2 regions of the Streptomyces sp. NPDC088733 genome follow, and region 2 is predicted to be linked to the other one. Evidence: riboswitches for the same ligand, from Rfam matches in the RefSeq annotation. Region 2 holds a riboswitch; the other holds the start of a gene.
What was found. A riboswitch is a leader RNA that binds a small molecule or an ion and turns the genes downstream of it on or off. The one in region 2 is predicted to bind thiamine pyrophosphate.
Positions count from the first base shown of each region.

Region 1: another riboswitch for thiamine pyrophosphate. It lies ahead of ACIP64_RS04855 (purine-cytosine permease family protein); the one in region 2 lies ahead of thiC (phosphomethylpyrimidine synthase ThiC).

Region 1 covers NZ_JBIVLH010000002.1:322,183-326,077, reverse strand. Annotated here, with positions in the region: gene ACIP64_RS04855 (purine-cytosine permease family protein) at 1-1,290, opposite strand, end outside; TPP riboswitch at 1,282-1,375, opposite strand; gene ACIP64_RS04850 (SDR family oxidoreductase) at 1,623-2,369, opposite strand; gene ACIP64_RS04845 (L-aspartate oxidase) at 2,480-3,895, opposite strand, start outside.
Region 2 covers NZ_JBIVLH010000029.1:57,877-61,771, forward strand. Annotated here, with positions in the region: gene ACIP64_RS35590 (hypothetical protein) at 60-260, opposite strand; gene ACIP64_RS35595 (YibE/F family protein) at 287-1,618, opposite strand; TPP riboswitch at 1,681-1,808, shown strand; gene thiC (phosphomethylpyrimidine synthase ThiC) at 1,800-3,566, shown strand; gene ACIP64_RS35605 (hypothetical protein) at 3,577-3,895, opposite strand, start outside.

The sequences.
Region 1 (3,895 bases), on a different contig from region 2:
CACCGGGCCGACGTACAGGCTGGTGTCCATGAACGGAACGGCCGCGGCGAAGGCGGCGGCGAACGCGAGCACGGCCGGCAGCCCGGGCTGCGGACGGCCGGTCTCGGCGGCGAGGTCGATCTCCTCGCCGCCCCGCGCCCGTGCCCGGGCCAGCCAGTCGACGACGACGATCGCCACGAACCCCGGGATCCAGTAGCCCACGAACAGAAGGACGTTCTGGAAGCGGGCCGTGGTGTCGGCGGCGTGCATCCACAGCACCAGGGGGAAGCCGAGGGCGGCGGCCAAGGCGGCCGCCGCCGGGCGCGGTATGCGCACGCCGGCGGTCTGGAGGGCGAGCGATCCGCTGTAGTCGTTCATGGCGTTGCTGCACAGGGCCGCCAACGCCACGGCGAGCAGCCCGAACGCGCCCACCGCCCCGCCTCCCAGCAGATCGGCCACCCCGGCAGCGGTCTGGTCGGTCAGCACCGACGCGCCCCACAGCCCGAGCGCCTGGACGGCCACGAAGGACACCACCAGGCCCGCGGTGGTGAACCAGAACATGCGCGGGCGGGAGGTGGTGCGCGGCAGGTAGCGGCTGAAGTCGCTGGCGTAGGGGGCCCAGGACAGCGCGAGACTCAGCGCGATGGTGCTGGTCAGGACGAACGCGCCGCCCCGGTCGGCGCCGTGGGCGGAGCCCGTGGCCGCGGGGTGGACGCCGTCGAGCAGCCTCCAGGCGATCAGCGCGAACGCGGCGGCGAGCACGAAGGTCATGACGATCTGGAGCCGGTGGATGGCCTCGTAGCCGAGGACGCCGAGAGCGCCCTGGGCGAGCATCATCACCAGGACGCCGAGCCAGAACGGCAGTCCGCACAGCCGGGCCAGCGCGTCGCCGCCGAAGAGCCCGATCAGCGCGTCCCAGGCGACCGAGGACAGCCACTGCAGGATGCCGGGGAGCGCGACGGCCCGGCCGAAGGCGAGCCGAGCCAGCGGCAACTGCCCCGCGCCGGTCCGGCTTCCCCAGGTGCCGAGGTACGCGGTGGGGATCGCGCCGATCACGGTGCCGAGAACGACGGCCGCGAGCGCCGTGGCGAAGTCCAGCCCGAGGGCGATGCCGATGGTGCCGGTGAACACGCCGGTCATGGTGAGGTTGGGAGCGAACCACACGGTGAACAGCCGCCCCGGGCCGCCGTAGCGGTTGGTCTCGGGGACCGGTTGTATGCCGTGCGCCTCGATGCGGAGATCGCCCGCTGCCGCCGGCATACGGCCGTCGAAGACGGTCTGCCGGCCGTCGGAAACATGCGTCAAAGGCATGGAAGACATCCCTCCGCCAGTGCGAACTGGTTCAGGTTCGACGGGTGTGATCTCAGCCCTCGGTGGGGCACCCCGTGTCCGGTACGACGGACAGACTAACCCGATCCCGCTGCTCAGCGCGTCGACAGGAGGGCACGGCATCAGCACGGCCCGCGGGCAACACGGTCAAATGCTGCCAAACGCGGGCTGTATGGATCTTCCTCAAAGGGCGTGGGACGGCTCGGGCCGCACCGCGCAGATGTCGAGCAGGTGCCGCCGGGTCGTGTGCGCCCGGTCGCGCTCCGCATGGCGGTGGCCCCTGCCCCCCGGCGGGCAGGGGCCATCCGCGGGCGTCACTTCTGCAGCGCCAGCCAGTCGGCGAAGCGGGTCGCGCCGAGCTGCGCGCTCCCGAGCGGCACGAGCGAGCTCTCTTCCAGCTCGGACCCCCAGTAGGGGGCGTGCGGGTCCGCGACGACCGTACGGGGGTCGTTCGAGGCGGCGAGCGCGTCCCGGATGAGCTCGTCGAACCGGAAGGCGTCGGGGCCGGCGATCTCCAGCGTTCCGTCGAGGGGGGCGCCGGCCGCGGTGCGGGCGACGGCGAGGGCCACGTCGTCGGAGTGGATGGGCTGGAACTTGACGGGAGCGATGCGCACCGTGTCGCCCTCGGTGGCCGAGTCCGCGATCCCGTTCGTGAACTCGAAGAACTGCGTGGCGTGGACGATGGAGTACGGCAGGCCCGACGCCTTGATCAGCTCCTCCTGGGCCAGCTTGGCGCTGAAGTAGCCGTTCTCCGGGAGCCGGTCCGTGCCGACGATGGAGAGCGCGACGTAGTGGGTGGCACCGGCCTCCGCGGCCGCCTTGAGCAGGTTGGTCGTGCCGGTGCGGAAGAAGTGCATCACGGCCTCGTTCTCGAACGAGGGCGAGTTGGAGACGTCGACGACGACCCGCGCGCCTTGGAGCACCTCGGCGACGCCCTCTCCCGTCAGGGTGTTGACGCCCGTGTTGGGCGAGGCGGCGACGGCCTCGTGCCCGTGGTCGCTGAGGTTGCGGACGACCTTCGAGCCGATGAGCCCGGTTCCGCCGATGACGACGACCTTCATGGGAGCTTCCTCTCGGAGAGTTTCGTGCGTACGGAGAAAATGACCGGGCGGGGACCCCGCCTGTGACAGGCGCCCGGCGGGCTCGCGCGCCAATGCGCGCGAGCCGGGCGTCACTCGGCGAGCTTCCCCTCGGTGGAGACGTCCTCCATCAGGGCGGAGATCTCCTCGGGGACGGGCGGGATGCTCTCGCGGGTGATCCCCGTCGTCGGGGACCAGACGAGGTTCACCTGGAACGCGGGGTCCAGGTCCGGGTAGTCGCTGCGGTTGTGGCAGCCACGGGTCTCGCGGCGTTCGAGCGCCGATTCGAGTGTGGCCCGCGCCGCCAGCGCCGCCGCCTTGAGGTCGAAGGCGTGCGCCAGGTCCTGGAAGCCGGCGATGTCGGGGTGGACGCCGATGTCCGCCATCCGCTTCTCGATCGCGGTGAGTTCCTCCAGCCCGGTCAGCAGCCCCTGTTCGTCGCGGACGACTCCCGCGTGCTCGGTCATGGTGTTGCGGATGGCGCGCTGGAGGGCGCGGACGTTCTCGTGGCCGTCGGCCGCGAGGAGGTCGTCGACCTCTGCCCGGGCGTGCGCCACGGCGGACGCCGACCGCGGCTGCGAGGTCAGCGACTGGGAGTAGGCGGCGGCCGCCTGTCCGGTGAGACGGCCGAAGACCAGCAGCTCGATGAGGCTGTTGCCGCCCAGCCGGTTGGCGCCGTGCAGGCCGCTGGAGGCCTCGCCGATGGCGTACAGGCCGCGGACGTCCGTGCTGTGGTCCTCGGGCCGGACCCAGACACCGCCCATCGAGTAGTGGGCTGTGGGCGCGATCTCGATGGGCTCGCGGGTGATGTCCAGCATCTGCAGGTCCAGCAGGGTCTGGTAGACCCGGGGGAGCCGCGTCATGATCGTCTGCCGCGGCAGGTGCGAGACGTCCAGCCACACGCCGCCCTTGGGCGTGCCGCGCCCTTCCTTGATCTCCGTGTAGGAGGCCAGCGCCACCCGGTCGCGCGTGGACAGCTCCATGCGCTCGGGGTCGTAGCGGCTCATGAAGCGCTCGCCGAGCGCGTTGCGGAGGATGCCGCCCTCGCCGCGCGCCGCCTCGCTGACGAGCGTTCCGGCCGCGTTCTCCGGTTCGATGATGCCGGAGGGGTGGAACTGCACCAGCTCCGCGTCGCGGAGGCGGGCTCCGGCCTCCACGGCCAGGCGGAACGAGTCGCCGGTGTTCTCGTCGCGCCGCGAGGACGTACGCCGCCAGATGCGCGTGTGGCCGCCTGCCGCGAGGATGACGGCGTCGGCGTGGATGAGGTAGCGCTTCCCGGTGGCGACGTCGAAGCCGTAGGCGCCGAAGACGGCGCCCTCGTGCACCAGGAGCCGGGTGATGTAGACACCGTCGAGCACCGGTATGCCGAGCTGGTCCGCGCGCCTGATCAGCGTGCGCTGGATCTCCAGACCGGTGTAGTCCCCGGCGAACGCGGTGCGCCGGAACTTGTGCGCGCCGAAGAAGCGCTGCGAGATCCGGCCGTCCTCCTCGCGGGCGAACGCCATGCC
Region 2 (3,895 bases):
CTTGTCGCATTCTTGATACGAAGCCGCCCTGACCCGTCCCCGTCTCGTCCCCGGCCCCGTCAGCCGTAGGCGGGCGCGACGTACACGGTCCGTGGCGGCAGATACTCCACGACCACCACGACCGTGCCCTTCCCGATGCTCTCCCCCTCGGTCGCCGGATACGCGAGGAAGGCCTCCGCACCCCCGCGGACCTGCACGATCACCTCGCCGACCAGCCCCGGGCCCACGGCCCCGGTCACCCTCCCCTGGAGCCCGACCACCCCGTCCACCCCCGTACTTCAGGAACTCACCGTGCCCGGCGCCGGCGGCGCCCGCCGCCCGTGGGGACAGTGTCCCTCCCGGAGCGGTCCGCCGACACCACCAGCGCGGCCAGCGCGGTCGTCAGCGGCACGGCCACCACCAGCCCGATGCTGCCGACCAGGGTCCGGACGATCTCCTCCGCCACCAACTCGCTGCCCGCCACCGCCAGCACGCCGCGCTGCGCGATGGAGAACAGCAGCAGCAGGGGCAGCGCGGCGCCCGCGTACGCCAGCACAAGGGTGTTGACGACCGAGGCGATGTGGTCGCGCCCGATGCGCATCGCCGCCCGGTACAACTTGTGCCAACTGGCGCCCGGATCGGCGTCCCGGAGCTCCCACACGGCCGAGGTCTGGGTGACCGTCACGTCGTCCAGCACACCGAGCGATCCGATCACGATCCCCGCCAGCAGCAGGCCGTGGATCTCGATGCCCGGGTAGAGGTCGTGGATCAGCCCGGTCTCGTCCGAGGTGTTGCCGCTGAGCACCGCCCAGTCGATGAACACCGAGCCCAGCAGCGCGATCAGCAGCAGCGAGCAGAGCGTGCCGAGGACGGCCACCGAGGTACGGGCGTTGAGGCCGTGGCACATGTAGAGCGCGATCAGCATGATCGCGCTGCCGCCGATGACCGCCACCAGCAGCGGGTCGCTGCCGTGCAGGATCGCCGGGAGGATGAACAGCGTCAGCACCGCGAAGCTGACGATCAGCGCCGCCAGCGCCAGGAACCCGCGCAGCCGCCCGACCACGACCACCGCCGCCGCGAAGAGCCCGGCCAGCAGCCACAGCGGCAGCGCCCGGTCCACATCGGTGACCGAGTACTGCAACTCCTTCGGCGCGCCGGGCGCGTAGGACAGCAGGACCTTCTGCCCCTCGGTGTAGTGCCGGGTCTGGGTCGGCTGCACGATCTCGGTGAAGGTACGGCCGGTGTCCTTGCCCGAGGTGACGCGGATGGTCGCCCGCTCGCAGATCGACGGGGTCTTCGGCGGGGCCGCGCCGGGGCCGCCGGTGTTCGGCTCCGCGTTCACGTCCGCGCACTTGACGTTCTCCACCCGCACCACCCGGCCCGACTGCGTCTGCTGGTCGAACCCGACGCCCGAGCGCTTGTGGGCCGGCACCCCGTTCGGCCAGAGCACCACCAGCCCGACCACCACCGCGGCGACGAACGGGATCAGCACCGCGGCGATCACCTTCCGCAGATGCCGGGAGACCGGCGGCACCGGACCGTGGCCATGGCCGTGACTGTGGCCGTGACTGTGCCCGTGACCGGGGCCGTGGGCGTGGCCGTTGCCGGGGCCGGGGGGCTGCGCATGAGGGGAGTCCACGCGCCGATCATCCCAAGGCCCACTGGTGCGCGCCGGAGAAGACCCGCTAGCGTGGTCGCACCTTTGCACACCGCGGGAGCTCGGAGCACCGGGCTGAGAGGGCGCTGACCGGCCGAGGGCCACCAGCTGCGCCGACCGCTGAACCTGTTACCGGGTAATGCCGGCGTAGGGAGTGGGTCTCATGACCATGCAGGATGCACGCGCGCGCGAAATCGGCTGGCACAAGGGCTACGTGACCGGGTCCCGCCCGGACATCGAGGTACCTGTCCGCCGGGTGCACCTGACCAACGGCCAGGACGTGACGCTGTACGACACGTCCGGCCCGTACACCGACCCGAACGTGACCACCGACGTCCGCCGCGGCCTTTCGCCGCTGCGGGAGAACTGGATCGTCGCCCGCGGCGACACCGAGGAGTACCCCGGCCGCCCCGTCCGCCCCGAGGACGACGGCCTCAAGCACACGTCACCCCGCGGCGGGCTGCGCAACCTGGACGCCGTCTTCCCCGGCCGCCCGCGTCTGCCGCGGCGCGGACGCGGCGGGCAGCCGGTCACCCAGCTCGCGTACGCCCGGCGCGGCGAGATCACCCCGGAGATGGAGTTCGCCGCGATCCGCGAGAACGTCGCCCCCGAGGTCGTCCGCGAGGAGATCGCGGCGGGCCGGGCGGTGCTGCCGGCGAACGTCAACCACCCGGAGATCGAGCCGATGGTCATCGGCAAGCGGTTCCTGGTCAAGGTCAACGCCAACATCGGCAACTCCGCGGTGACCTCCTCCATCGAGGAGGAGGTGGAGAAGATGACCTGGGCGACCCGCTGGGGCGCCGACACGGTCATGGACCTGTCCACCGGCCGCAACATCCACACCACCCGCGAATGGGTGCTCCGCAACTCCCCCGTCCCCATCGGCACCGTTCCCCTCTACCAGGCCCTGGAGAAGGTCGACGGCAAGGCCGAGGAGCTGACCTGGGAGATCTACAAGGACACGGTCGTCGAGCAGGCCGAACAGGGCGTCGACTACATGACCGTCCACGCGGGCGTCCTGCTGCGGTACGTCCCGCTCACCGCCCGCCGCAAGACCGGCATCGTCTCCCGCGGCGGCTCGATCATGGCGGCCTGGTGCCTCGCCCACCACAAGGAGAGCTTCCTCTACGAGCACTTCGAGGAGCTCTGCGAGATCCTCGCCGCCTACGACGTCACCTACTCCCTGGGCGACGGCCTGCGCCCCGGCTCCATCGCGGACGCCAACGACGAGGCGCAGTTCGCGGAGCTGCGCACGCTCGGCGAGCTCAACTCCGTCGCCAAGCGGCACGGCGTGCAGACCATGATCGAGGGGCCGGGGCACGTCCCGATGCACAAGATCAAGGAGAATATCGACCTCCAGCAGGAGATCTGCGAGGAGGCGCCGTTCTACACCCTCGGCCCGCTGACCACCGACATCGCGCCCGCCTACGACCACATCACCTCCGGCATCGGCGCCGCGATGATCGCCTGGTGGGGCACGGCGATGCTCTGCTACGTCACGCCCAAGGAGCACCTGGGCCTGCCCGACCGCGACGACGTCAAGACCGGCGTCATCACGTACAAGATCGCCGCCCACGCGGCCGACCTCGCCAAGGGCCACCCCGGCGCCCAGGACTGGGACGACGCCCTGTCCGACGCCCGCTTCGAGTTCCGCTGGGAGGACCAGTTCAACCTGGCCCTCGACCCGGACACGGCACGGGCCTTCCACGACGAGACCCTGCCGGCGGAGCCGGCGAAGACGGCGCACTTCTGCTCGATGTGCGGCCCGAAATTCTGCTCCATGAAGATCTCCCAGGACATCCGGCGGCAGCACGGCGGCACGGCCGAGGAGATCGAGGCCGGCATGGCGGAGAAGTCGGCAGAGTTCGCCGCGGCGGGCAACCGGGTGTACCTGCCGCTCGCGGAGACGGGCGGCAGTTCGGCCGGCTGACCGGGCCGCCTCAGCGGAGAGGGGCCGACCAGGCCACCAGTCCTGGCCGGCCCGCCTCCTTGAAACCCACCGCGAACGGCTTGTCGCCGTCGTCCGTCACCAGGTGGATGCTGCACTCCGTCACGCTGCCGCCCGGCGGGATCGTCCGGGCGACCCAGTCGGACGGACAACCCGGGATCTTCGTGTCGAGGACGAGGGGGGTCTTCCCCGGGATCTGCCGACCGCTCTCGGTGAGCAGGCGGACGTCGCCGGCCTGGTCGGTGTAGAGGTCTTTCGACCCGGTGTTGGTGTAGGTGACCGACGCGTAGTACGGGATGCCGCGCCGCTCG